One region of the Paenibacillus sp. NPDC101420 genome, then DNA from elsewhere that is predicted to be linked to it. Evidence: predicted binding sites of a transcription regulator. Region 1 holds the regulator's gene; the other holds the start of a gene.
What was found. The regulator CtsR, encoded in region 1, represses protease genes until heat stress. The targets are predictions, from matches to a motif close to ATGGTCAATAAAGGTCAAACA.

Region 1 (15,175 bases):
ACACGTTCACCGTTACGTTTTACTACACGGCCCGGATTTCCTACTACTGTACTGTTATTTGGAACTTCACGCAGCACAACCGCATTCGAACCTATATTTGAATTGTCGCCGATACGAAACGATCCTAATACCTTCGCACCAGAACCAATAACTACATTGTTGCCAACTGTGGGATGGCGCTTACCTTTTTCTTTCCCTGTCCCCCCAAGTGTAACACCTTGATAGATAATAACATCATCACCGATTTCACAGGTTTCCCCAATAACAATCCCCATACCATGGTCGATAAACAGCCTATTTCCGATGACAGCTCCGGGATGGATTTCAACACCGGTCATAAATCTACTAAACTGTGAGACCATACGGGCCATTGTATACCAGCGGCGTTTGAAAAAAGAATGGGCAATCCGGTGACCCCAAATGGCGTGCAACCCTGCATATGTGAAGACAACCTCGAACCAGCTGCGGGCAGCGGGATCGTTATCAAATACCGCCCGAATGTCCGACTTAATATGCTTAAACATCACGGTTCCTCTCTTCTTGACTCCCCCATCTCCTGTTTACAGGTACACAAGGAAGGTATTGTCTCCAATCCATTATTCTTATCATACATATGCTGTGGGTGTTTGCTTGGTTTGTTATATTAGAAAAGATACCCTGAAACAAAAAAAGCCCCTGCAGCATAAAGCTGCAGAGACGTTTAACCGCGGTTCCACTCTGCTTGAACGAATCAAACAGACTGCTGTTGTTACCATCGGCAGAGTTCCTTCGTTCCACTTGGCATCATTAACGGCGATGTACCCGGCACGGTCTAACGAGCCTTTAGGATCGTTCAACCGTGCAGCTCACAGGCGCATGTTCTGCCCCGGACAAATGAATAACTCCCAGCCCGAAAGGGTATCCCTTTCTCGGTTATTCTCTCTGGCAATTGCCTTTATGGACGTACTTCTCCTGATCACAGCTATTATCATATGTTTCTATCTTAGCGTAAAAGATAAGGGACTGACAAGAGGCTTAATGATAAGTAATACTACCTTAAGCTCCTTTAATTTGTGATTTCAAACGTTCGATGACACGGTTTTGGCCGAGCAAAGCAATCGTTATATTAAGATCACGCCCGTGCGTTTGTCCGGTCAAAGCCACACGTATCGGCATAAAGAGCGCTTTGCCTTTGTGCCCTGTTTCTTTCTGCACTTCCTTAATCAGTACAGCCATATTACTAGCACTGAAATCCTGACAAGCTTCAACCTTAGCTAGGAAAGCAGACAAGACTTCAGGCACTTGGCTTTCCGCCAGAACCTGCGCCGCTTCTGTTTCTAACTCCAGATGGCTGCGGAAGAATAGTTCAGATAGCTCTACGATATCGGAGGCAGAGTTCATCTGCTCTTGATACAGTGCTACAAGGCTTTCTGCCCATGCCTGCTGCTCATCATTCAGCTCAGCCGGTATTTTCCCCGCTTTTTGCAGATGTGGAATCGCTAATGCCGAGATCCGTTTAGGATCAGCATGCTTAATATAGTGATTATTTAGATGCGCCAGCTTGTGCTTATCGAATACAGCCGGACTTTTGGACAAACGGTCCGCATCAAAAATAGAAATAAGTTCTTCTTTACTGAAGATCTCCTCTTCTCCCTCTGGCGACCAGCCCAGTAGAGAAATGAAGTTAACCAAAGCCTCAGGCAAGTAACCCAATTCATCATATTGCTCAATAAATGTAATTACAGATTGATCCCGCTTGCTAAGCTTCTTATGGTTGTCACCGACAATCAGTGTCATATGACCAAATATTGGGGGTTTCCAACCAAGAGCCTCATAGATCATAAGCTGACGTGGTGTGTTGGAAATATGATCTTCCCCACGTAGTACATGGGTGATAGCCATCAAATAATCATCAACAGCTACCGCAAAGTTATAGGTCGGAATTCCGTCCTTCTTCACGATAACAAAATCACCCATTTCTTTCGTATCAAAAGAAATAGTACCTTTTACGATATCATCGAACGTGTACGTACGATCTTCTGGTACACGGAAGCGAATGCTAGCTACTCGTCCCTCAGCTTCAAAGGCAAGGCGTTGTTCTTCCGTCAAATCACGGTGTTTGCCGGAATAACGAGGGGTTTCTCCACGTGCAGTCTGTTCTTCACGTTCTGCTTCCAGTTCTTCCTCTGTGCAGTAACAGCGGTAAGCCAAACCTTTATCCAGCAAATCCTGCCAATATACACGATATAGGTCAAGACGTTCAGTCTGGCGGTAAGGTCCGTACTCTCCGCCAACATCAACACTCTCATCCCAATCCATGCCTAGCCATTTCAAATACTTAAGCTGGCTCTCTTCACCGCCTGCGACATTGCGCTTCACGTCTGTATCTTCAATTCTGATAATGAATTTACCGCCTTTATTACGGGCGAACAGATAGTTAAACAGCGCCGTTCTGGCGTTACCTATATGTAAATGTCCCGTAGGGCTCGGTGCGTAACGCACCCGGACTTGATCCGTCATTATATTCCCTCCGCTTCATATGGTTAAAACTTAGATTTGCTACTTAGACCATCTCAAGATGATATCACATCTTGGAGTAGACAGACAATAGATTGTGCGGCAATTCCTTCACCACGACCGGCAAAACCAAGCTGTTCAGTAGTCGTAGCTTTAACGTTCACCTTGGACGGGTCCGCGTGAAGCGCACGAGCGATAATCTCCGTCATTTGTGGAATGTATGGCGCCATCTTTGGTTTTTGGGCAATAATCGTTGAATCGATATTTCCAAGCTTATAACCTCGCTCGCTAGCAAGTGCCCACACTTGTTCTAATAATTTCAAGCTATCCGCGTCCTTAAACGCTGGATCTGTGTCCGGAAAATGTCTGCCAATATCACCAAGTCCTAGTGCGCCTAGAATCGCGTCACTTACTGCGTGCAGCAGCACATCGGCATCGGAATGTCCTACTAATCCTTTTTCATAAGGAATCGTAACGCCTCCAATAATACAAGGCCTTCCCTCAACCAGTTGATGTACATCAAACCCTTGTCCTACAGCGATCATGATTGTCCCTCTCCCCTGTTTCTTTCTGTGAATTCTGCAAAATCCAAATCATCTGGCGTCGTAATCTTAATATTTCTGTAGCTTCCCTCTACCACAGAAACCGGAATACCAGCACGTTCTGCCAAGCTGGAATCATCAGTACCTAGAAATCCATCCCGCTCCGCGGCCGCATAGGCATCCAGCAATTCAGAAAGACGAAAAGTCTGCGGGGTTTGAATCGCCCACAGACTTCGCCGATCCGGCGTAGACAGTACTTTGCCTTCGTTATCTACCTGTTTGATCGTATCTTTGACTGGTACAGCAAGAACTGAAGCACCGATCTGCTTCGCTCGCTCATAACATGCCTCAATTTCATTCGGCTGCACAAACGGACGAACACCATCATGTACCATTACCCACTGTGTCGTAAGTTTCAACAATCCTTTATGTACGGAATGCTGACGCTCAGATCCACCAGGTACTATAGCCTTAACCTTGTCCAGCTTATAGAGCTGTATCCATTCCCGGCAGCGCTCAATATCTTCCTTACCGGTTACGAGCACGATTTCAGAAATCAATTCGTGCTGCTGAAATACTTCCAGCGTATGAACGATGATTGGTTTCCCCTGCAGTAACAGATATTGCTTGCTCTCTACAGTCCCCATTCGCGTTCCTCTGCCTGCCGCCACAATGACGACGCCCACACTGTTTGACATTACTCTGGCTCCTGTCTTTCACGTATATTCCCATCATAACGTGTTTGGCGGGCATTTCCAACCCATAGGACATTTGCCGTGTACTTTATCTACGCTTATTGTGCTTTTTCCAAGAGCTTTGGCTTCGCAAATATCATCCGTCCAGCTGAAGTTTGAAGCACACTCGTGACGAGAACCTCCATCGTAGTTCCAATATATTCCCGTCCGCCTTCCACAACGATCATTGTTCCATCGTCTAAATAGGCTACGCCTTGTCCATGCTCTTTGCCATCCTTAATGACCTGAACTACGATTTCCTCACCAGGCAACACTACGGGCTTCACGGCATTCGCAAGATCATTAATATTCAGGACTGAGACTCCTTGTAATTCGCAAACCTTATTCAAGTTAAAGTCATTGGTAACTACTTTACCTCGCAGTACCTTCGCTAACTTCACCAGCTTACTATCCACCTCAGAGATTTCTTCAAAATCTCCCTCGTAGATTAATACCTTCACATCGAGCTCTTTTTGGATTTTATTGAGAATATCAAGTCCCCGCCGTCCGCGATTACGTTTCAGTAGATCGGAAGAATCTGCGATATGCTGGAGCTCCTCAAGTACGAATTCCGGTATGACAATCGTTCCCTCAATAAATCCAGTTTTGCAAATGTCGGCGATCCGACCATCAATAATAACGCTCGTATCGAGGATTTTATGTTCCTCCAGGCCACGACCTTCCGGTTCAGCCGCTTGCCCCCAGCGTCCAGTTGTCCAAAGTGCAGCTAGTTCCTCTTTTTTCTCCAGACCGATCCGCAGCCCCATATATCCAAAAGCTAACGTAACGGGTACCTGCAGCAACTGCCCAGCTTTTCCAAGCCAAATCATAGCAGGATATAACAGAAGAGATAGCAAAAGCCCTCCTGTAAGCCCAGCTGCACCTGCAGCCAATTCATTCATTGGTATACGCGAACAGTACAGAACCGCCTCCCGCAGTTTTGAACCTCCCCATTCCGCGCATAAAGACCCCGCAAACAAAAAAATAATGGCACCCAGCACCGTAAATAAAATGCTTCCTTCTACAGGTAAACTTTCACTCAGCTTTTCCATCCCCTTGGGGAATCCTTTTTCAAGCGCATGGTATAGCGAAAAACCAGACCAAGCACCACATATTAAAGCAAAAGACAATATCACTTTTTTCCACATAACCTAACGCACCTCCTTTTTATTCATCCTTGAATGATCTATACCTCACCAGTATGTTCCAATTTTCAAGACGATAAACTTGGGGTAGCGCTGGAAATGCAAAAAGGCTTTGCCATCCCCTAAGGACGACAAAGCCTCTAGCTATAATTATATTAGTTCAACCTTACTACAAGACTGCTTTAACCGTTCTTCGAGTGATACACTTTATCTTCAGAACGTCTTCTACGACGGTGACGGCGTCTGGCTGTCAATCGATCGATGTTTTGTTTAAAACCATATAACGCGTAAATCCCAAGTAAGACGAAGATTAGCTTAGCGATTTGTTCAGGGAACACAACAGCAACAGCCACGGCAACAACAATGACTACTGGCGCTCCGACAACCACTTTTTTAGGTAATCCAACCTTCTTAAAATTAGGATATTTAACAGTGCTGACCATCAAATATGATAAGAGCAATGTAGCCACGATCATAAATGGAGCAGAAACATCTTTATTAAAAAGAGCTAATGTGGCAAGCACACCACCAGCAGCAGGAATTGGCAATCCGATGAAATAACCAGGAACTCCTGGATGAACATTAAAGCGAGCTAGGCGCAATGCACCAAACACCGGGAAAATTGCAGTTACTGTCCAGGCTAATGCAGAATTTAAATCATGCAGGCTTGAGACGTACATAATAACAGCCGGTGCTACTCCAAAAGAAACGACATCAGACAAAGAGTCCAGTTCCTTACCAAATTCACTCTCACATTTAAGTGCACGAGCAACTCGGCCATCCAATCCGTCTAACAGCATAGCAATAATAACCATGATAGCGGCCATGCTAACTTTACCGTCAAACGCCATCATGATACCAAACATTCCGAGCATCAAGTTACCTATGGTAAAAAGACTCGGAATTGATTTTTGTATCATTTCTTCACCTCAATTTTCTCACATTGGCCTTAAACAGCTCCAATATTACGTGATTGTATGTTATTTACATTTGCCTGTCAATAAGAACTTGCTTCTGTAAACGTTTGAGCCCATCCTGAATATTACGAGCCCGCACCTCCCCAATTCCGTCCACTTCATCCAGTTCAGCTATGCTTGCAGACATCAAATTAGGCAGCATTTCAAACCGCTCCACCAGATTATGAATGATCACATTTGGAAGCCGTGGAATCTTGTTGAGCAGACGATATCCACGCGGAGTAACCACCTCTTCGGAAGAAATTGCCGTAGAAGAGTAGCCCAGCAATCGAGCAATATGGTTGTCATCCATTAGGTCATCATCACTAATACGTTTGAGACCGGCAATAATTTCACGAATTTTATCTTCTTGCTCTTCCTTAGCATAGTCTCTGTATAGGAGCCATGCTTCTTCCTCTGTATTTCCAACCAGTTCTTCCATCTGCATGCTGATTAAGCGTCCTTCATTGCCTAGTTCATTTATATATCGTTTGATCTCCATTTTTATGCGTAGAACCATCTCTACCCGCTGAATCACTCCGACCACTTCAGCTACGGTGACGATTCCCTCATACTCCGAAGCAGACAAATTCGTCAGTCCTTGTGTAAGAACCGCTTTGTACTTTTCGAGGGTCTGAATCGCTTGATTAGCTTTAGCCAAAATAGCTCCGATTTCTTTTAACGCATACCGAATGGAACCTTGATACAGGGTAATAATATTGCGGCGCTGTGAAATAGAAACAACCAGTTTACCTGTTTGCTTCGCTACGCGCTCGGCGGTCCGGTGACGAATGCCTGTCTCGATTGAAGAGATGGACGAATCCGGAATTAGCTGTGTATTTGCATACAAAATTCGTTTCAAATCCTCACTAAGAATAATGGCACCGTCCATTTTGGCGAGCTCATATAAATAATTGGGCGAAAAATCGCAGTTAATGGAGAATCCTCCATCCACTACCTCCATCACCTCAGGACTATACCCAACGACGATTAGTGCTCCCGTCTTAGCGCGCAGCACATTCTCAAGACCTTCCCGAAAGGGTGTCCCCGGTGCCGCCAGTCTGAGCAGATCATTCATATTCTCTAATTGGTTATATTCTTTCATAATCCCTGTGCCCCCTAATCTAACGCGACCGATAGTGCATCTGCTACGGTACTGACGCCAATAATCTGGATATCTTGCGGGTGCTTCCAGCCCTTCAAACTTTTCTCTGGCATGATCACCCGCCGGAAGCCTAGCTTCGCGGCCTCCTTCACACGCATTTCCGCGCGTGAAACACCTCTTACTTCACCTGTAAGTCCTACTTCACCGAAGAAAACATCGTAAGGTTTTGTTGAAATATCACGAAAGCTGGAAGCGATACTAACAGCTACTGCTAAATCTATCGCCGGTTCATCCAGCTTCACGCCTCCAGCAACATTAAGGTATGCATCCTGATTTTGCAGGAACATGCCCATCCGCTTCTCAAGTACAGCGATAATGAGTGCCATCCGCTGGTGATCCATACCTGTGCACACCCGGCGTGGGGAGGGGAAATGAGTGGCAGCGATAAGAGCCTGAAGCTCAACAAGCACCGGTCTAGTCCCTTCCATACTAGCCACGACTGTAGATCCGGCTACGCCGAGTGGACGCTCCGATAAGAAGAGCTCCGATGGATTTTCTACTTCTGTTAGACCCACTTCACCCATTTCGAAAATGCCGATTTCATTCGTTGAACCGAAGCGGTTCTTTACAGCCCGCAGGAGTCTATACGTATGATGCCGCTCTCCCTCAAAATACAGCACACAATCCACCATATGTTCAAGCATCCGTGGGCCTGCAATAGCGCCTTCCTTGGTGACATGCCCAACGAGAACTGTAGCAATTCCCCGAATCTTAGCGATACGCATAAATCTTGTCGTACATTCCCGAACCTGGGTCACACTGCCTGGCGCACTAGTTACTTCTGGCATAAATACAGTCTGAATCGAATCGATAACAAGAAATTGCGGCTGAATTTGTTCAATCGCTTCTTCTATGCTTTCCATATTCGTCTCACATAGTACATATAGCTCAGCTGACAACGCACCGAGGCGATCCGCACGTAGTTTAGTTTGCCTTACCGATTCTTCGCCCGAAATGTACAGCACTCGCAATCCCTGAGTTGTCAGAGCATGCGACGTCTGTAATAAGAGCGTAGATTTACCGATTCCTGGGTCTCCCCCTACTAGTACCAGCGATCCTGGCACGATCCCCCCACCGAGAACACGGTTAAGCTCACCTATACCTGTCAGTATGCGCGGTTCCTTGTCACTTTCTATACTTATGATCGATTGTGCCTTTTCTTTACTATGAAAAATAGGGGCATTCATTCCCTGTGTTTTGACTACGCTTTCCGTTTCCTCCACCATGGAGTTCCAAGCTTGGCACCCGGGACATTTTCCGAACCATTTTGGCGATTCGTATCCACAATCGGTGCAAAAAAATTTAGTTTTTGGTTTAGCCATTTGTTCTCCTTACGGTCCGAACTTTTAAATTGCGGATATTTTCTTCTAATGAAAGTTTACCATTTCTGCCCCTTTAACGAAAGGTCATTCGGAATTTGTACTAAATGTATATTTTTAAGTGATAAATTTATATTAAAAAAGCTTCCGCCCCTCTATAAACTGAGGAGCGGAAGCTTTTTTTATTCCGTTTTTTTATTCGGATTCTACTTCTTTTTCAAGCAATGGAGCTACAGGAGCATCCACTTTATTCACTACAAGTTCTCCGCCAACTTCATCAATGTTGAGCGAATCACCCTTTTGGATATTTCCTCTCAACAATTCCTCGGAAAGACGGTCTTCAATATGCTTCTGAATCGCACGACGTAATGGACGTGCACCAAAGGCTGGGTCGTAACCTTCCTTAGCCAGGAAAGCCTTCGCCGCATCTGTGAGAACGAAATCAACATCATATTCACGCAGCCGCTTGCGCAGCTCATCAGACATCAATGTAACGATTTCAGCAATATGCTTCTCATCGAGGGAATGGAAGACGATGATTTCGTCAATCCGGTTCAAGAACTCAGGACGGAAGCTCTTCTTAAGCTCTTCCATAACCTTGCCCTTCATATTACCGTATTCTGCTCCAGCATCTTGCACAGCTGTGAATCCAAGTGTCGAATTCTTCTTGATCGCTTGTGCGCCTACGTTAGAAGTCAGAATAATTAATGTATTACGGAAATCGACTACCCGTCCTTTAGAGTCAGTCAAACGACCGTCTTCAAGAACTTGCAGCAGAATATTGAATACTTCTGGGTGCGCTTTTTCAATTTCATCAAGCAGCACTACAGAATAAGGTTTACGGCGTACCTTCTCGGTTAATTGGCCACCTTCTTCATAGCCAACATATCCAGGAGGGGCTCCGACTAAGCGGGACGTGGAGTGCTTCTCCATGTATTCCGACATATCAATACGAATGACCGCATTCTCATCGCCGAACATGGCTTCAGCCAATGCACGAGCCAACTCAGTTTTACCTACACCAGTAGGACCGAGGAAGATAAAGGAACCCATTGGACGTTTCGGATCTTTAAGACCCGCACGCGCACGGCGTAGTGCCCGGCTAACTGCCTTAACAGCTTCGTCCTGACCGATCACTCGTTCATGCAGTAAAGCCTCCATGTTAAGTAGACGGTCGGTCTCCTCTTCCTTCAGCTTGCTTACAGGTATACCCGTCCAGCTAGCTACAACCTGTGCGATGTCTTCAGGTGTAACCTCTGAATCCGTGCGACCCTGTTTTTCTTTCCATTGATTCTTAGTCGTATCAAGCTCTTCACGGATTTTTTGCTCTGTATCACGCAAGGCCGCCGCTTTTTCAAACTCTTGACTCTGCACTGCGGAATCTTTCTCCTTGCGGATATCATCCAAGCGCATTTCAAGTTCCTTCAGATTTGGCGGGATGGTGTAAGAGTGAAGCCTTACTTTAGATCCTGCTTCATCGATAAGGTCAATCGCTTTATCTGGCAGGAAACGGTCCGGGATGTAACGGTCGGACAACTTCACTGCTTCCACTATAGCTTCATCCGTAATCTTCACACGGTGATGCGCTTCATAACGATCGCGAAGTCCGAAAAGAATTTGGACCGCTTCCTCTGGAGAAGGTTGATCCACCGTAATCGGTTGGAAACGACGCTCCAATGCTGCATCTTTTTCAATATATTTACGATATTCGTCAAGCGTAGTCGCACCAATGCACTGAAGTTCTCCACGGGCTAACGCCGGTTTCAGAATGTTAGATGCGTCAATCGCACCTTCCGCGCCACCAGCACCGATTAGCGTATGAAGCTCATCGATAAAGAGCACGATATTACCTGCTTGGCGAATCTCATCCATAATTTTCTTGAGGCGGTCTTCAAACTCACCGCGATATTTTGTTCCAGCCACTACTGAGCCCATGTCGAGCGTCATGACGCGTTTGTCGCGAAGTGTTTCTGGGATTTCATTATTGATAATCTTTTGTGCAAGTCCTTCAGCGATAGCTGTTTTACCAACACCAGGTTCACCGATCAGTACCGGGTTATTCTTAGTCCGGCGACTCAGTACCTGAATAACACGTTCAATTTCTTTACTACGGCCGATAACTGGATCTAGATTGCCCTCCTTAGCATAGGCGGTCAAATCGCGCGCAAGACCATCTAGGGTCGGTGTGCTGACGTTAGCCGGAGTCCCGCTATGACTAGAGGCAGCCTCGCTGCTTCCTAGGAGCTGAAGAACTTGTTGACGAGCTTTGTTCAAGCTGATGCCGAGGTTATTAAGCACACGAGCTGCGACACCTTCCCCTTCACGGATAAGTCCAAGCAAAATATGCTCAGTGCCAACATACGTATGACCCAATTTGCGGGCTTCGTCCATCGACAGCTCAATCACTTTTTTAGCGCGAGGAGTATAAGCAATGTTCGTAGGCTGTTCTTGACCTCTGCCAATCAGTGTCTCCACTTCGTCCTGGATTTTTTCAAGACCTAGCCCTAAAGCTATTAATGCCTTAGCAGCAATGCCGTCTCCTTCACGAATAAGTCCGAGCAAAATATGTTCTGTACCAATATTGTTGTGTCCTAAACGAACAGCTTCTTCCTGCGCCAACGCTAGCACTTTTTGTGCGCGTTCCGTAAATCTTCCAAACATCATATCTCCTGCACCTCCATGAATAATAAATATCTATATTAATGTTGTGTTCCCAGTGTCTCTCGGAGCAGTTTTGCCCGATACATATCTCGTTCAGTAGCGTTCAGCTCATCGCCGAACATCTTTTGCAGAAATCCTGGCTGTGTCTTAACGTTAAGTTCATTAAGCACTGAAATCGAAAGACCTTCCAGAATGCCAAGGTCAACCCCAAGTCTCACATCAGACAGGCGTTGAGCAGATTCTTTAAGCTCCATAAGAGCTGCATAACATAAAATTCCGTAAGAACGTTTCACTCGGTCTGTTATTCTCAGGGCGGAATCAACAAGCAACCGTTCACGTGCATTTCGCTCATGCTCTATAATCTGGGTAACTACACTGTGAAGGTTCTCTATAATTTCACTTTCCGTTTGACCGAGAGTGATCTGATTAGAAATTTGAAAGATGTTCCCTACTGCTTCGCTACCCTCACCGTAAATTCCTCTTACAGTCAATCCCACTTGGTTTACTGCAGACAATATGCGATTGATCTGATGAGTCATTACAAGCGCTGGTAGATGCAGCATTACCGAGGCACGAAGCCCAGTACCAACATTGGTGGGACAACTAGTCAAATATCCTCTTTTATCATCAAAAGCGTAATTGACAGCTGCCTCGAATATATCATCGATCGCCGTCGCACGATCCCATGCTTCTCTAACCTGAAGACCAGGAAACAGACATTGGATTCGCAGATGGTCCTCTTCGTTAATCATGATGCTGACCGACTCATCTTCATTTAATAAGACAGCCGCACTGCGCGAATCATTAGCCAAGTTAGGACTGATTAGATGCTTCTCAACCAGTACCTTTTTGTCCAGTTCATTCACTTCATCAAGCTTTAGGAGTTGAAAAGATCCGAAATCTGCAGCTGCTTCCTCATGAAACACAGGAGCCAGTAGCTCTAATACTTCTTCCGATTGCTCTAAGGAAGCCAGCATTGGGAACGGAAGATGCTCTAGATTACGGGCAATACGCATACGACTGCTAATTACAATCTCAGAATGACTACCTCCAGAACGCATCCAATCACTAAGCGCTTGTTCAGTAAATCGGAGACTTGACATGTCATATCCCCCCTATATATCAAAGACTTTACTCTTGTGCTATTTCTTTTTCAAGTTTACGAATCTGATCTCGCAGCTCCGCTGCTTTCTCGAATTCTTCTTGTGTAATACTTTGCTGTAATTCCTGCTTGAGTTCATCAATTTGGCGTCTAAACACAATCTGAGCTCCTGCACGTTTCGGAATCTTACCTACATGTGAAGTACTGCCGTGCACTCGCTTAAAAAGCGGGTCCAGTGCGCTGTTAAAATATTCATAACAGGAGCTACAGCCAAAACGGCCTAATTTACTAAACTGGGAGTACGTCATCCCACAATTCTCACATTGCAGACTCTGCGTTGTCTTCGTTGCAGCCGACTTCTCCTTGCCGGCACCTTCAAGATCAAGCAGACCTGAGAGCAGACTGTGGATGGAGAATCCTCCAGCCGTTCCGGGAATGAGTTCACCCTTCTCCCGTGCACAGCTCTCGCAGATATGAAACTCCGTCTTCTCTCCATTCACGATCTTAGTGAAGTGGAGTGTTGCCGGCTTGACGCCACATTCCTGGCATTGCATAAGCGAAAGCCCCTCCCTTATGGTTGACAATTATTTGCCTAACAAAGAGATTAACATCGCCTTCATAATCTTGGCACGAATCTCATCCCGGTATGGAATCTTAACCGTTAGGCATTCCCGAGAAACAGCAGCGCGCATAAGGCACGCTTCACGCTTACTTAGAAAACCAGCTTCCTCCAGCTGATAAATCAGCCCTTCAGCAGCGTTCTGATCAATCCCGCCACCTATAGTATGGTTTAAATGGGCATGCAGTGCCACGTTTGGTGGTAATTCAAAACGTTGAATACGAATATATCCCCCGCCACCACGCTTACTTTCCACCACATAACCTTTTTCCAGAGTAAAGCGTGTACTGATGACATAATTGATCTGTGACGGTACGCATGAGAACTGGTCCGCCAGGTCATTTCGCTGGATTTCCACCGTACCTTCGGGACTTTCATGCAAAATATTCTTCAGATATTGTTCGATAATATCAGAGATATTGCGCATCACTCATCCTCCAGTGCTTAAATCTTTATAATACCGATTGCAACTTGCATTCATAATGACAATGGTCTTTAATTGAACTTAAACATTTGTGGATAATCCCACGTGTTCAGAGGATCGGATCGCTGTCATTATGCTTCGTTGACTTTGACTTTCTTTGACTTTTTAATATTATAACATATTCTGTGCTAATTCCAAGTGGATTCTCTTATTTTTCACTTTTTTCAGCGAATGTATTCGGAAATAAAGAACTCTCCCAACTTCTTTCGAAGGGGAGAGCCTAATTTTTGTCAAGTATAAACGCCTTCGGTATCCTTATTAGGGCGATAAGCGTTTATGCGAGAAATATAAGGATAATGTATAGCGTGAAACTTATACTTTCTTATATTTTTAAAAATGATCAAATAAAGCTGTCTGTGCTTGTGGAATAATTTCTTCAAACCATTCCAGTGCTGCTGCGTGGCCAGAGACACTTCCATAACGAGCCATCTCTGTTGGTCGTTTGTATCCAAGCATCAAGGCCGTCAAAGTGCCTATATCACAGCTCAAGTCTGCTTCCGCCCGTTCCCCTTCCACTCGTATCAAAGTAGCCGAGCCCTCATTAGAGATATTCCATGCCCATAACCCATCATTCCAAGGTGCATACTTATCTTCGATATATATTAGCTGCTTCTTTTGACTACTATTTCCTCTGAAGGCGTAAGTTTCAATGAATGACTTGGCATTAACAATCCGCCCCATAAAATAAGGATAATTCTCTTGTCCTATACGTGGATCTGGCAGCAAGAAAGGTAACATGTCATCCGAAGGCACTAGCTTTAAGGATGCACCGGTCACCATCGAATCATGGTTCGCAAGAAATGTCCACAGCCCCTGCCGAGCTTGTTCATTCAAAAAAACAAATTCATCAATAACCAGTTCTCTGTTCTCTACCTTATACAGCACATATCCCTCTGGTTCACCACTCTTGGAGTAAAATACTGCACTCTTTCCTTCATCATCTAGAACAGAGTTCTCCCACCAGTCCAAATCGCGCTTAAGTGTCCCGTTATATCTGACAGCGAATCGATTGTATAGGCTATCTAATACTTCGATATCTTTTATATCCCGTTTAACCTTGCCCTCAACTTCGACCTTTTTGGGAAACTTCGCTACTGGAATAGAGTATTTCTTATATTCACAATAAACCTCCCAGCCAAATTTACGATAAAACGGAATCAAGAACGGGTGTAGAAAAGAGAGCGTTTGACCTGCCTCATTCATCGTATGCAGCGCATGAGACAATAGATTTGCCACATGTCCTTGTCTGCGGTTCTCTGGCCATGTAGCCACTCCTGCTATACCACCCATAGGTACCACTCTGCCCTGTATGTAGACTTGGAAAGGTATAATCGTCAATTTAGCTTCCAATGTTCCGTCCTCAAAAGCACCCCATACCTGTTCAGCCTTGAATCTTTCCTTAGCACTTGCCCTTTTTTCACTAGGAAGCTTGTACTGAAAAGCATATTCTGACAAGTTCATGCTTGCATCGAATTCTTCTGAACGTAACTGTCTTATTACCACAAACTCACCTCATCCTTTATAAAATTACTTTTAGGATAAGTATAACAAGAGCTTCAATTGTGCGCTAATCTATTACATTATTTATAACTTTATTTTAGTTATCCACAGCTCTATGCAGTTTTAAAAATAGTCTTGAAATCTTGTCACATCCAAGTTAAAATAGTTATCCACTTATCAATAGCTCTATCCACATAATCCCGGTTATATCCACAGCAACCCGTGTATTACTTAGGTTTTCTGTTGACAGATCCATATAAATATGTATTTAATCCACACTATTTAGAGATTATTTCTCTTTCAATCATCTATCCACATGTGCGTAACTTTTCTGCAAATCCAAATGTTTATCCACAAGTTTTCCACAGCCTATAATAAACGCAAAAAAGCCACTGTCGATTACTCAACAGTGGTCTAATTGTGCTTGGCAACGTCCTACTCTCCCAGGACCC
Region 2 (15,175 bases), on a different contig from region 1:
TGGAATGCAGCTTCAGTTTGTACTTTACATACTGCTTTAGTTTGATCAGCTTCACGCTCTTCGAGCTTTTCGCCAACACATACGATTGGAGTGATACCGTGACGGAATGCAGCATGCATTTTCTTATTCACGATTTCATCTGTTTCGCCAAAATAAGCACGACGCTCTGAGTGACCAATGATTACATAGTCTACGCCAAGATCGCTAAGCATTACACCACTGATTTCTCCTGTGTAAGCACCGTTATCTTCAAAGTGCAGGTTCTGTGCGCCAATCTTGATGTCTGTACCTTTTGCAGCTGCTACAAGTGCAGGCAGGTTAGTGAATGGGGCGCAGATCACAGTCTCAACGCCTTCTACTTCTGCTTTGCCTTTGATGTCAGCAATAAAGCTTTCTGCTTCAGGAACTGTTTTAAACATCTTCCAGTTACCCGCAATAATTGGTGTTCTCATGAATTAAATTGCCTCCTTCTATACGTCTTACTTGTCGTTCAGTGCTTCTACGCCAGGAAGCGCCTTGCCTTCCATGAACTCAAGGGATGCACCGCCACCAGTGGAGATGTGATCCATTTGGTCAGCCAGGTGGAATTTTTCTGCTGCTGCTGCGGAATCTCCGCCGCCAATAACAGTGTAACCTTCAGTTGTTGCACAAGCTTTTGCTACTGCAAGTGTACCTTCAGCGAATTTATCGATTTCGAATACGCCCATAGGTCCATTCCAGACAACCAGCTTGGAGTTCTTGATAATATCGGCATAAAGTTCACGAGTCTTAGGTCCGATATCAAGTCCTTCCCAACCTTCTGGGATTTCATTGTAATTAACGATCTTAGTGTTAGCATCAGCACCGAATTTATCAGCAACCACAACATCAACAGGAAGCATGAAGTTTTTGCCAAGTGCTTTAGCTTTTTCGATGAATCCAAGAGCAACATCAAGTTTGTCGTTGTCTACAAGTGACTTACCGATTTCAAAGCCTTGTGCTTTAGTGAATGTATAAGACAATCCACCGCCGATCAGGACGTTATCAGCCAAAGACAACAAGTTATCAATAACATCAATCTTGTCTTTAACTTTCGAACCACCGATGATCGCAGTGAAAGGACGTTCTGGGTTAGTAAGAGCTTTACCAAGAACGGTCAATTCTTTCTCCATCAAAAGACCTGATACAGCTGGTAAGAAATGAGCGATACCTTCTGTCGATGCATGTGCACGGTGAGCCGCACCAAACGCATCATTGACGAACAAATCAGCCAGTTCAGCGAATTGTTTAGCCAATTCAGGATCGTTCTTTTCTTCGCCTGGGTAGAAACGAACATTCTCAAGTACAAGTACGTCGCCTTCGCCTAGCTCAGCAATTTTTGCTTTGACAGCTTCGCCAACAGCTTCGTCAGCTTTAGCTACTGGTTTGCCAAGAAGCTCGGACAGACGCTCAGCAGCAGTAGTCAAACGCATGGAATCTACGAATTGACCTTTAGGACGACCCATGTGACTCGCAAGAATGATCTTTGCACCGTTCTCAATCAAATATTTAATGGTAGGAAGGGTTTCGCGAATACGAGTATCATCAGTAATCTTACCGTCTTCTACAGGTACGTTGAAATCCACGCGTACAAATACGCGTTTACCCTTTACTTCTACATCACGGACGCTCTTTTTGTTCATGATTAATTCCTCCACACCCAAAGTTGTTTCTAGCAGGAAACAAGAAATACATTTAGAAAGAGCGGAAACAAGGAACTTCTGTTTCCGCTCTATAGATGTTACTTATATCAAGTCAATTACTTAGCGATTTTAGCGAATTTCTCCAAAGTACGAACCAATTGTGCAGTGTAGGACATTTCATTGTCATACCAAGCAACAGTCTTAACGAGTTGTTTGTCGCCAACAGTCAATACTTTAGTTTGTGTAGCATCGAACAGGGATCCGAAAGTCATACCTTTGATATCGGAAGATACGATTTCATCTTCAGTGTAACCATAAGTGTCTGGATCGGAAGCTGCTTTCATTGCTGCGTTGATTTCTTCAACAGTAACGCTCTTATCAAGAACAGTTACAAGCTCAGTCAGGGAACCAGTTGCAACTGGAACACGTTGAGCCGCGCCATCCAATTTACCTTTAAGTTCTGGAATAACAAGACCGATTGCTTTAGCAGCACCAGTAGTGTTAGGAATGATGTTCTCAGCTGCTGCACGAGCGCGTCTGAAGTCACCTTTAGCGTGTGGAGCATCCAAAGTGTTTTGGTCACCAGTGTAAGCGTGAATTGTAGTCATCAAGCCTTCAACGATACCGAACTTGTCGTTCAATACTTTTGCCATTGGAGCTAGGCAGTTCGTTGTGCAAGATGCGCCGGAAATAACAGTCTCAGTACCATCAAGAATGTCATCGTTAACGTTGTAAACGACAGTTTTCATGTCGCCAGTAGCTGGAGCGGAGATAACTACTTTCTTAGCTCCACCTTTCAAGTGTTTTTCAGCTGCTTCTTTAGTTGTGAAGAAACCTGTGCACTCAAGTACGATATCAACGCCTAGGTCGCCCCATGGCAATTCTTCAGGGTTGCGGTTAGCAAGAACCTTAACTTCTTTGCCATTGACTTTGAAGAAGCCATCATGCACTTCAACATCACCTTGGAATTTACCTTGAGTTGTATCATATTTAAGCAAATGAGCAAGCATCTTAGCGTCAGTCAAGTCGTTGATTGCTACCACTTCGATACCTTCTACATTTTGAATACGGCGGAAAGCAAGGCGTCCAATACGTCCAAATCCGTTAATTCCAACTTTTACACTCATTGAATAGTTCCTCCTAGAATTCGTTTTATTTATTCAAAACAGACCGTGAAGCCTGTCATGACAACAATGTTAAGTATGATGCAAGATATATGCTCTAGTGAGTTACGAGGATATCTGTAACTGATTATCAATTTCCTTGCCGATTTCCACAGCAGCAGCCTCGTCGGTGACGAGTATATTCTCCTGCCCGAAACGCAGCATGGCATGAATGGCTTTGGCCTTTGGTTTGCCTCCAGCAATACCGATGACTGTCTCCGTCCGAACAATATCTTCTAGACGTAGTCCCATCGTAAGCATCGTATGGACAACCTGACCATCTTCGTTAAAGTAATACCCAAAGGATTCAGCCACGGCTCCCTCACCCTGGATTTCTGAGACAGTTGCCTCATCCAGCTTGCGGCGGCGAGTCATTTCAATGGCATCCCCAATCCCATGTACAATAATACGCGAACTGCGGATGATTTGTACAATCTCTCCAATATTAGAGTCAAGTGCTAGTGACTGGTAGGCATCCCCACTAAGTAAATCAGGTACATGCAGCAACCGGTAATTCGCTCCTACCCGTTTTGCCATTGTTGAGGCAATCGTATTGGCTTGAATCTCCATACTCTCTCCTAATCCACCACGCGCCGGAACAAACCAAGCGTTCTTATAGGAAAGGGATAACGGCGGTGTCAGTTGATCAGCCATATCGGCAAGCGTTGATCCACCTGTGACAGCAACTATATCATCTGTACGAAGTACACTGAGCAGCGCTTTTGCACCCGCTCGGCCAAGCTCACGTTTGGTGAACGGCGATGACTCACAATCACCCGGCACCACAATAACTTTATCCAGACCGTACGTTGCCCGAATTTTCTCTTCCAGCTCATCCAGACCAAACAGGCTCTTAACAACCGGCTCTAGCAAATCAAGCAGTCTACGCCCAGCAGCGCTAATGCGCATGCCAACGCTCTCGATCTCAATGAGCCCTTGCGATTTCAGAAGATCCGTCTCGGCACGCAGTACCCGCTCAGTCATATCAAGTGAAGCGGCAAGCGTTCTGCGCCCAATTATATCGGACAGCATGATCTGATGAAGAATCGTGTACCGTCTCTTAAGGGTTTCCATGAGATCAGGCAGAAGCTGCTTTTGGATATCTAATAAATTACGCATACTTTCACTCCTGCAACTTCGTCTTCCTCTATTCCCTTGTTCATGGTCTCAAAATGTCCCGGGTAAACTTTTTAAGTCCCACTCATATTCTAACCAAATATTGCTCGAAGTGCAAGTCTTCCGAGAGTAGAATTCTCAAGCGCTTGTCTTCTTATACATTTATAGGATTGGGAAAGAGATTCAGCTCCAAAAAACCTGTCATTAACAATCCAGATTCTTTAGCTAAGTGAAACACAATGTACGCTTGTCCACCTTGAAGACTAGGGATAGAGCCTGAGTACAGTATTATTAATTCATTGCAATTGCACAGAAATTGTATTATAATCATTTTTGTTGCGCCCGTGGTCCAATGGATATGACGTAGGCCTCCGAAGCCTGAGATCCAAGTTCGATTCTTGGCGGGCGCGCCATTAATTTCACTTTTGTACATAATTTAGTAGTGCCTATACTACTACTTAACCAAAGAGCCGCGTGTCGGCTCTTTTTTTTGAATATAAGTTTGACTTTCTTTGACTTTTTGTTTGAATTTGTTTATCATGTGGGTAATACGGCAAGAGTAAAAATGAATACATTTGAAGAACCAATATCAAGGAGGTTTTCCACGTGAGTTATATTCCTATGGTAGTAGAACAGAGCAACCGCGGTGAGCGCGCTTATGACATCTATTCCCGCCTGCTGAAGGACCGCATCATTTTCCTTGGAACGGAGGTTAATGACGTGGTAGCCAATTCTATCATCGCACAAATGCTGTTCTTGGCTGCCGAAGATCCGGAGAAGGACATTCACCTTTATGTGAATAGCCCCGGCGGTTCCATTACTGCAGGTATGGCTATTTTTGATACAATGCAGTACATTAAACCGGACGTTTCCACCATCTGTGTGGGTATGGCAGCTTCTATGGGAGCTTTCCTACTTAACGCTGGCGCTAAAGGCAAACGCTTCGCGCTGCCTAACAGTGAGATCATGATTCACCAACCTCTGGGTGGTGCTCAAGGTCAAGCAACGGATATTGAAATCCGTGCCCGTCGTATCCTGAAATTGCGTGATAAGTTGAATCGTATTCTTGCAGAACGTACGGGTCAACCGCTAGAACGTATTGAGAAGGACACTGATCGTGATTACTTCATGACTGCTGCAGATGCGGCAGCTTACGGTATCGTTGATAAAGTCATCGAGAAGACACTGCCTAGCGGTGTGTAAGCTATAAAACAACACAAAGAGGCTGTGCCCTATCCACTTGATGGTTAGTGCACAGCCTCTTTACTTTTCAGACCACTACTTCATACGAATCTCGATTAATACAAACCACCATAACCAAGCGCATCCAGTTTCTCAGCAATCACACGGTAGCCTCGACCATTAGGATGTAAGTGGTCAATTGATAAAAGCCCTCTCTCGTTTCCTGCAAACTCACTATAAATAGAAGCAAATCCACATACCCGGCTACTGTACTGTGAGGCATAACTGTTAAACTGCCTTACCCACTCTGTAGCGCCTACTACCTGAGGATAGGGATTATACAATCCCACAATTCGAATGATATAAGGTCTACGCGTTCCCGCCTTCAATTGGAAGAGGATACTCATAATTGCAGCAAAATTCTGTTTGCACTCTTGCAATGATCTTCGCAGCTCTTTAGATAAATTTTCAGGTTGTCTAGCTGCAGCCTTCGCTGCATGGATTAAATCATTACCACCAATGGATAGAGTGATAATATCCGCTGCTCGAATGGCTTCACGAGTCATAGAGCTTCCGCGTAGCCGCTGTTCCAATTCAGAAGTAGTCAATCCATTCACGCCCAAATTCGTGGAGGCTACGTTAGAACGCAGTCTCCCTTCCGCCATTCTACGGTACACCGGTACAAAACCGTTACCTGGCAGAGCTCCAAATCCAGTCGTCAAGGAATCGCCAATTGCAGTGTATTGATAGCTCATAGCTCTCCCCCGTTCATAAACTAGTTACTCCATTTAGCATATGAATTCGAGGTGATTCTGGTAAGGGGGAGATGTCCAGTTCTATTTATTTTACAGCAGCAAATGGGCTGCCGCCTTCCGGCAACAGTTCTTTGAAAGTAAAGATGTATTCGGGGAACCCCGCAGCATAAGCTGTGTATTCATACAATTGGAAGAACAGAACGACCTGATCATCCTTCAGATAAAAATACTTTTCCGTATTCAATCCGTTGAATCCTCCCAAATAACTTTCCTCCGCTTTTACTAGCTTGTTTAACTTAGCATTCAACTCTTTTTTGTAGTTTGGGTTAGCTCCGAACAGGTCGCCCAACAGCAGACGTTTGCCATCCTTGAGCGAAAAGGTAAAAGCCTCCCGATTGGTCATACCATGAGCGCCGCCCGTATCGCTATACTCTGACATCACTAAACTGATCACACCATCCTGATTGTAGGTCACCACATAATCTATATCATAAGTATACTTAGGCTCTGACCCGGATCGATTCGAGATATCCTTCTCTGCGCCTGCAGCGAATTTCATGGCACTTTCTTTCAAAATATCATTCATGACCTGCTGTGCATTGGAATTGCTTAATCCACTAAACTTCGGATAATCAAGCTGGATCAAAGCCTCTTTCCGATCCTTAGCATAGGTCTCCGTGGTTACTATCAACGCATTCTGTGATCTATTCACCACATTCAACCTACTAGAGCCCCGACTCCAATCCACTTTATAGCCCAAATAATCATTTAACAGACCGGATGGAACATAGAGCCGGTTGTTTATTAGCTTTCCTTCATACTCTCGAATGTAATAATTATTCACCCAAATTGAAGTACCATAGCTAGATAACAGCAACTTGGCCTTAGTCGTTCCCTTTCCGATCGTGTATGCATTTTCTTTTTTATCATAAGTTAGAGGTAATTGCAGCACATCACGCATAAAGGTAATCGGAATCCAGACCTTCCCTTCCTGCAAAATACCTGTCTGCTGAGAAATTACCCCGTTCGCCTTTAAAGCTATACTTGCAGCAATAGCCTTGCTCTTCGTCTGATCAGACGCTGCATAACCCTTATTACTAGGCAGCAATCCTCCACCAAGCAATAATCCCGCCGACATCAAACCTATGCCCCATTTGCGTACTGTTTCTTTTGAGATATTCACCATCTAATTTTCCCACTCCTTTCCAGTTTATTAAACCTAATCTTAGAGAATTTACACAAAAAAAGAGGCATCCCCCACTATTACTAGTGGAAGATCACCTCTCCTCTCTGCAATCATCTTGTTCTGCTACTATTTCAATTCATACATTACGCTCAGTTGTGTTGTAACTTTAACTACTCCCGGTTGAACGGATGTGCTTGCACCAGCATCTGCTGCAGCCATTTCCATTTTTAGATTCTGTTCAAAATAAACCGGAGTGACATTGCCATCATTTTGGCTGACCGTGATTACTTGACCCAAGCTACGTTTAGCTGCCTTAGCAATAGCACCTGCTTTAACATCTGCGTTCGCCATCGCCTTTTCAATCACCTGAGCTTCAAAGGCAGAAGTATCTTCCACGGAAAAACGTGCATTTCCGATATTATTTGCCCCCGCCGCAGATGCAGCGTCCAGCAATTCACCAACCTTGGTCAGATCTCTATAGGACACTAACAGTGTATGATTCGCGTTGTATCCTTTCACTTGCTGTCCTTCTTTTTCACTATAACTATAGTTGGGTTGCACATAGAATTGGGTACTTTGAATATCCTTATCTGCGATTTTCCAAGTCCCCTTCAGTAGTGTAGTGATCTTTTGGATTTTAGCAGCATTTGTTTTTTGCGCTTCTTGCGCAGTTGTAGCCGTAGTATCCACACCGATGGACAAGTATACAATATCCGGCTTGATGGACAACTCACCTTTACCTACTACACTAACAACATTTTTCTGCACTTCATCTGCGTAAGCCTTTGCAGGGCCTTGGAAGACACCACTCATGCTAATCCCTCCAATTAACAAACTTCCTACGATCAACACTGAACCAATCTTTTTTACCAAACCTTTCATATTTGCCAGCCCCTTTCATCCTTTGTGATTTGTTATTATCCTCTAGACGAGTCTTTTTGGTAAATGTTGCACAGTTAAAATCTATTTTTTGGTATAAAAAAAAGCCCCTAGGGGCTTTTTAGTCATTCGATAAAAAGTCACTTCAAAAGATTATTGGTTCTCAAGCTCTTCTTTGCTGACGAGACTCGTCAAAGCGTTTACAGCTTGATCCGCGTCTGCACCATCCGCGCTGATATAGATCTCCGTGCCGGAACTGATCGCTAGGCTCATAATACCCATAATACTTTTGGCGTTTACTTTTTTATCGTCTTTTTCCACGAAAATCTCCGACGAAAACTTGTTAGCTTCTTGCACAAACAATGCTGCCGGTCGAGCGTGTAGCCCTGTCTTCAACCGAACAACTACCGGGTGCTTTGTCATGAAACGCTTACCCCCTAATTGAGTTCTCCCCAAAAATTTCACATTAATTTTATATTATTATATCATTATAACGTAAACCACACTAGAAAAAAAGTGACTAGCCGCCTCGAACCTTGTCCGCCAGTTCATCAATCTTACGAAGTCGATGATTTACTCCGGACTTACTAACCGTACCTTTCAGCATTTCACCAACCTCTTTAAGGTTGATATCCGGATGTGCCATTCGAATTTCTGCAACTTCCCGCAGTTTATCCGGTAAGCTCTCCAGACCCACTTCTCGCTGCAGCAGTTTGATATTCTCAATCTGCCGCACCGCGGCACTTATCGTTTTATTGAGATTCGCGGTCTCGCAGTTCACGATCCGATTCACGGAATTACGCATATCGCGCATAATTCTTACATCCTCAAATTTGAACAACGCTTGATGCGCCCCGATCAGACTTAAGAATTCGATAATCTTCTCGCCTTCTTTAATGTATAGAATGAACCCTTTTTTACGTTCAATGCAGCGTGCGTTTAGGTGAAATTCACCAGCCAGATCGACCAGCGCCTTACAATGCTCCTCATACATCGAGGAAATCTCCAAATGGTAAGAGGAACCCTCCGGATTATTAACGGATCCGCCCGCCAAAAAGGCACCCCGCAAATAAGCACGCTTACAGCAGTTATTCCCAACAATCTCTTTATCAATACCGTCGGTAAAAATAAATCCTTCGGACACAATTCTGAGATCATTTAAGATTTCCTGTACGCGACTAGGGATTCTAACGATATAAACGTTATTTTTCTTCAAACGCATTTTTTTACGCACGAGTAGCTCAATATGGACCTGGTAATATTTCTTAAGCAAAGAATATACCCGCCTTGCAATCGCGGCGTTCTCCGTCGAAATGTCGAGAATCACCTTTTTGCTTGAAAGCTGCACAGATCCATTCATACGGATAAGCGCTGACATTTCCGCCTTCTCACAACAGGGCTCACTCTCCACCATCGTCAGCTCTTTTTTTGTAAGGGCCGCAAAAGACAAGGGTCTCACCTCTTTCTGAAAATAAGTACGTCATTCATATATACAAGCATAAACACCTTCGGCGTCCTTTTGAGGACGGTAAGCGTTTAAGCGAGAAATATAAGAAAGTATAGGTGTAAAACTTATATTTTCTTATATTTTAAGTTATACCCTAGGGTTTCTGTTTATCCAATCTTGCACAAGCTGATAGATATGATGACTAAGCTTATCGGTATCATGCCTTAAATAAGTTCGGAATAACACTAGCTTATCCGCTATAACTTTATATGCACTGCCTTCTAGTACATCCTTGTCGAGCTGTACCGGACGTGCACCCTTCTCAGCGTATTTCGACTGCACCTGCTCTGGAATTTCACCGTCATTCACAATAATATAATCAAATAAATGAATCCCAATATGATCATAAACGGCTTGTAGATGGTCATTTACAGTATAATTATCCGTTTCACCAGGCTGAGTCATTACATTGCAGACAAAAATTTTGATTGCATCAGAAGATACAACTGCTTCTGCTAGCTTCGGAACAAGTAGGTTCGGAAGAATGCTCGTATATAGACTACCTGGCCCCAAAAGAATTGCATCAGCATTTCGAATCGCTTCAAGTGCTTCAGGCAACGGTTCAACATCAGCAGGCTCCAAAGAAACCCGTTTAATGATCCCGCCTGCTTCCGGTATCTTAGACTCACCCGTGATAATCGTGCCGTCTGACATTTCTGCACGCAATACTACGGCATCCCCCGCAGCGGGTAATACCCTTCCGCGAACAGCAAATAATCGGCTAAGCTCACGAACAGCTGTGACAAAATCGCCTGATATATCTGTAAGCGCGGCAAGAATTAAATTGCCAAGACTATGACCCGCCAAGCCTTCGCCCGTGTTGAAACGATATCTCATAATATCCGCCATGAGCGGCTCTACATCAGCCATAGCTGTTAATACGTTACGGATGTCCCCAGGAGGCGGCATTTGCAGTTCACTGCGCAAAATGCCCGAGCTTCCTCCATCATCTGCTACGGTAACTATAGCTGTAATATCTAGCGGCTTTTCTTTTAAGCCGCGAAGCATGACAGATAGCCCCGTGCCACCGCCCATAACGACGATACGTGGACGCTGTCTTTGTTCTTCAGCCACTATGGACCCCTTCTCTCATTAGTGCCGATCACGCTCGGAATCCCGATGACTAACGGCTACGGATTCCGTTTCGCTGACGCCCAGCATTTTGCCCAAATATTCAGAAATGGCTACTGAACGGTGTTTCCCGCCTGTACAGCCAATGCCGATAATAATCTGGGATTTACCTTCCCTACGATATTGCGGAATTAAGAAATGAAGCATATCGAGCAGTTTGGTCAGGAACACCTGTGTTTCAGGCCACTTCATTACATAGTCATAGACATCGCTGTCCTGACCTGTTTTTGGCCGCAGGTGATCCACATAATGTGGGTTAGGCAAAAAGCGAACATCGAAGACGAGGTCTGCATCAATAGGAATACCATACTTAAATCCGAACGATGTAATGTTGACGGAGAGTGTACTTTTTCCTAAATGCGAGAACCGAGAAACGATCTTCTCCTTGAGCTGCACTGGTTTCATACTGCTAGTATCCAGACATAATGTAGCTGAATTCTTTAATTCCTCAAGCATTTTACGTTCCAGCTTGATACCATCAAGCGGAAGTCCCTTAGGCGCTAGAGGATGATGACGCCGGCTTTCCTTGTAACGCTGCACAAGCACCGAATCCGTAGCATCCAAGAACAAGATTTCACAGCCAATGGTTGACTCATCTTTAATATAGGCTAGAGACTCGGACAAAGCAGTGAAGAATTCCCTACCGCGCAGGTCAATCACAAGCGCTACCTTGGCGATCTTACCCTTCGACTGCTCAATCAGTTCTGCAAACTTAGGGATCAGCACCGGCGGCAAATTATCGACACAGAAGAACCCTAGGTCTTCCAGACTCTGCACAGCAATTGTCTTACCCGCACCTGACATTCCGGTAATAATGATCAGGGTGGCTCCAGCCGTTGGAGTATTGTCCAATTCGGTCATTAAAGCGTCCCCTCCCTAAATTAGTATATGAATACTCCCTATCTTTTAAGAACGAAGCAGAAGACCTGCTGCACCCACAATACCTGCATCATTACCAAGCTCTGCAGGAATAATCGAAACACCAGTCTGAAGCGGAGCCGGTGCGAGCTTAGCAAACACACGACGAACTTCATCAAATAGAATATCTCCAGCCTTAGACACACCACCACCAATGATAAAGACCTCAGGGTTAAGCACGGCTGCAACAGAAGCCATAGATTTACCCAGGTAGTATGCTGCACGGTTTACTATGCGAATCGCTACTTCATCGCCAGCCTTAGCCGCATCAAAGACTTCCTTCGCAGCAATCTTCTCTACCATTGAGAGGGAAGTACGATCACCACGAGCTACTGCATCGTTAGCCATACGAATAATTCCTGTAGCAGAGGAAACGGTTTCCAGACATCCCATATTACCGCAACCACATTGAATGGCTTCCAAATCCGGCACTACAGTGATATGGCCAAGCTCACCTGCTAGACCTGCAAAACCTTGATAAATCTTTCCGTTAATAATGATTCCGCCACCAACACCTGTTCCTAGCGTATAGCAGACACAGTTTTCAATCCCGCGTCCTGCACCACTCCAGGCTTCACCCAGTGCAGCCACGTTCGCATCATTGTCTATTTTGACAGGCTTGTTCCAGCGGTCTTCCAAAATGGAACGAATCGGCACATCTTTAAATCCTATGTTGGGCGCAAGGATAATGATTCCTTCACGAATATTTGTGAACCCTGCTACGCCCGCGCCTACACCTGCAAGCTGATCCCAAGAGTACGGGGAATCCTCCACAATTTGGCGTACATACTTCTCGATATTATCGATAACAGTATCGACACCTTCTGCAGTTCCTGTGGGTCCCTCATAAGTATGCAGTAGCGTTCCCTCAGCATTGCAGATTCCAACCTTAATTGCAGTTCCACCCAAATCCACGCCAACGTAGATATTCTCAGACATGTAACAAGCCACCTTTTTTTATACTAAAATAGTTAATCCTAAGTACCAACTATAATAGAAGCCCCCTCTGTGGTCAAGGAAAGACAACACACCCGGGAATTCCTTATTTTAATACTATACTCTATTATATTCTAAAAAGACCCCCTTACGACTAAGTAAGAGAGTCTTCTGACTATATTATTATCTGGAAAATAACCTAAATCACCCATTTATTCTGACAAAATACGCTTTTGCCCCTCCAGTGCACGGATAGGTGCGATATTCTGTGTAAACTCCAGCGTACCCATATACCGACCAGTCTCGTCGCGGACAGCGAAATAACGGATATAGATAAATTTATCCTTGATGTTGATCCAGAAGTCCTCAGCATCCTTACGACCTGCCTTAAAATCTTCCAGAAGCTTCTCCACCACATGAACACTTTGAGGCGGATGACAGTTCTGTACCGTGCGGCCGATAACTGCCTTAGTTCGGGCAAAGATACGTTCCTTCCCGTGTGAAAAATATCGAACGACATCATTCTCATCAATGAATGTCAGATCTACTGGCAGGTGATTGAGTACTGTTTCGAGCTGATGCAACGACAACAGCCCTGTCTCAAAACGGATGAACCCTTCTTGCGGAGCGGCTCCCACTGCTTCACCCTGCAATGCTGCACCTTCCGGCTCTGCGGCACGTTCGGGTATCCACTCCTGTTCCGGCGCCGTTAGGCAGAATCCGATCTCATCGCTCTCCCGAGCGATTTTGACCCATTCGTCTTCCGTCAATTTATCCAGCGACATAGGCAATAAAATATTTTCTTCCTTAAAAATCATTTCATTAACTTCCTTGATGATCTCCGTAAGTTGAACACCAATATCTGCTACATTTCCGCTGTAGCTGCTGAGCGCTGTTTTTGCATCTTTAATCATACGACGGATATGATCATCCACGCCCCACATTACCTTGGTTGGTCCATAAATGCCGTATTTTTCAAGGTAAGGGAACAACAGATTTTCTTTTCGACTATAGTGTTTATCTAGATCCAGCAGTAAGCTAAGATCCTCCAGCAGCTTAAAGATCAGCTCCTCGCTGTCATTCTTCTGGAATTTGGTAGCATGCAAATCTAAACGGAAGTTCACAAGTCTTTCAATCTCACGGTTTTCTAGCTTGAAGGTGTGGACTGGGTGGCCGGGTTGTTCTTCAGGCTTTGAGGAGCGGTGAATTTGCTCAATAGAGCCTTTGAATATTGCTGTATGCACCGAACAAAGCCGCTGTACCTCGGATACTGGAATTCCCTCTTCAGTCATTAACGAATGCTCCATTGCAGAGATTTCCGCAACAGTAACATCACCTACAGCTTCCTCGAAGCGTGCCTTAACCTCTTCAACACTTTTGCCTGCATGCAGTTCTTTAATAATCTCCTTGAGCATGGCTTGGCGACGAGTTTGCTCCGGTACATCAACCTCGCGGTTATTTATCAGTTCACTCATTATTGATCTCTCCTTAATGAAATTTTGATGATAGATTCCTTTATTTCATAATCTCGAAGCCATGTCGTTCAAATGCTAACTTCACGGTGTTGAGATCCATTTTCTTCAGCTTGATTCCTTTGGATAAGGTCATGAAACGGCCAGCGGTCTGCAGCATACCTGGCTTAGCAATGTCCTTAAAGCCCAGCTCTACCATAATCTCAACGACCTCTGGATGCCGGGATACCATCTCGAAGATAGACTCATCCATTCGCAGCATTTTTTCCATTGGACTCTTCTCCTTTATATGAGAACTATTCTCAACAACAGATTAGCATAGGCCGTACAAAGCAATTGTGATTGCAATCACTAAATCAGAAGAAAGCAAGGACCGTTCTTTTAAAGATGGATTATGAATAATGTCAAATTAAAAAAACTGCCCCTAAGCTTAATAGCATAAGGGACAGTCTAATTCGTAATAAATTATTTATTATAGCGTTACTCCTGTTTTAAATATGGATATCTCGCGGAAGTTATTCTTCTCGTTATTTACCCATTCCCCACTAGCCACGCTGATAATGTAGTTAATGAAGTCACGCAGGACCTCATCTGGAGAACCATCTTCAACCAACACACCCGCATTAAAATCGATCCAGTGACGTTTGCCTTCGTACAATGGGGTATTGGTAGACACCTTCATTGTTGGCACGAATGTACCAAAAGGTGTCCCCCGTCCGGTCGTAAAGATCACCAATTGGCAGCCAGCAGCAGCCAGAGCCGACGAAGCCACTAGGTCATTGCCCGGCGCGTTAAGAAGATTTAAGCCTTTGTTAGTGATAAGCTCTCCGTACTTGAGTACATCCATTACCGTGGAATTACCGGATTTTTGAGTGCAACCCAGCGATTTATCCTCAAGCGTAGTAATCCCTCCGGCTTTATTGCCTGGTGAAGGGTTTTCATATACCGGCTGTTTATAGTCCATGAAATACTGCTTAAAGTCATTGATGAGATCAACAATTTTGTGGAAAATAGCTTCGTCTGCAGCACGTTCCATCAGAATCTTTTCGGCGCCAAACATTTCAGGTACTTCAGTGAGTACAGTTGTGCCGCCTTGGGCAGCAATATAGTCAGACAGACGTCCAAGAAGGGGATTCGCTGAAATCCCGGACAGGCCATCCGAGCCTCCACACTTCAGACCAATCTTCAGCTCAGAGAGTGCCACTTCTTCCCGATGATCGCCCTGTACGTTATTGTAGAGTTCCTTCAGCAGCTTTACGCCTTCTTCAA

Region 2: clpP (ATP-dependent Clp endopeptidase proteolytic subunit ClpP) is a predicted target of CtsR. The motif match lies at 4,440-4,460, and genes of this name have one in related genera.

The regions. Positions count from the first base shown of each region.
Region 1 is NZ_JBNNSE010000013.1:49,723-64,897, forward strand. It holds gene cysE (serine O-acetyltransferase) at 1-524, opposite strand, end outside; gene gltX (glutamate--tRNA ligase) at 1,036-2,499, opposite strand; gene ispF (2-C-methyl-D-erythritol 2,4-cyclodiphosphate synthase) at 2,553-3,041, opposite strand; gene ispD (2-C-methyl-D-erythritol 4-phosphate cytidylyltransferase) at 3,038-3,736, opposite strand; gene ACQKMP_RS29840 (PIN/TRAM domain-containing protein) at 3,832-4,920, opposite strand; gene pssA (CDP-diacylglycerol--serine O-phosphatidyltransferase) at 5,100-5,837, opposite strand; gene disA (DNA integrity scanning diadenylate cyclase DisA) at 5,902-6,978, opposite strand; gene radA (DNA repair protein RadA) at 6,993-8,360, opposite strand; gene clpC (ATP-dependent protease ATP-binding subunit ClpC) at 8,553-11,021, opposite strand; gene ACQKMP_RS29865 (protein arginine kinase) at 11,057-12,121, opposite strand; gene ACQKMP_RS29870 (UvrB/UvrC motif-containing protein) at 12,150-12,674, opposite strand; gene ACQKMP_RS29875 (CtsR family transcriptional regulator) at 12,705-13,166, opposite strand; gene ACQKMP_RS29880 (GNAT family N-acetyltransferase) at 13,554-14,726, opposite strand; partial or broken rRNA gene rrf (5S ribosomal RNA) at 15,146-15,175, opposite strand, start outside.
Region 2 is NZ_JBNNSE010000004.1:28,951-44,125, reverse strand. It holds gene tpiA (triose-phosphate isomerase) at 1-452, opposite strand, end outside; gene ACQKMP_RS18140 (phosphoglycerate kinase) at 480-1,661, opposite strand; gene gap (type I glyceraldehyde-3-phosphate dehydrogenase) at 1,778-2,788, opposite strand; gene ACQKMP_RS18130 (sugar-binding transcriptional regulator) at 2,891-3,943, opposite strand; tRNA gene ACQKMP_RS18125 (tRNA-Arg) at 4,279-4,353, shown strand; gene clpP (ATP-dependent Clp endopeptidase proteolytic subunit ClpP) at 4,547-5,143, shown strand; gene ACQKMP_RS18115 (GDSL-type esterase/lipase family protein) at 5,239-5,877, opposite strand; gene ACQKMP_RS18110 (PdaC/SigV domain-containing protein) at 5,963-7,063, opposite strand; gene ACQKMP_RS18105 (SIMPL domain-containing protein) at 7,190-7,945, opposite strand; gene ACQKMP_RS18100 (HPr family phosphocarrier protein) at 8,096-8,365, opposite strand; gene whiA (DNA-binding protein WhiA) at 8,463-9,392, opposite strand; gene ACQKMP_RS18090 (gluconeogenesis factor YvcK family protein) at 9,537-10,484, opposite strand; gene rapZ (RNase adapter RapZ) at 10,542-11,441, opposite strand; gene ACQKMP_RS18080 (ROK family glucokinase) at 11,487-12,437, opposite strand; gene ACQKMP_RS18075 (DUF438 domain-containing protein) at 12,647-13,909, opposite strand; gene ACQKMP_RS18070 (DUF1858 domain-containing protein) at 13,950-14,177, opposite strand; gene ACQKMP_RS18065 (UxaA family hydrolase) at 14,379-15,175, opposite strand, start outside.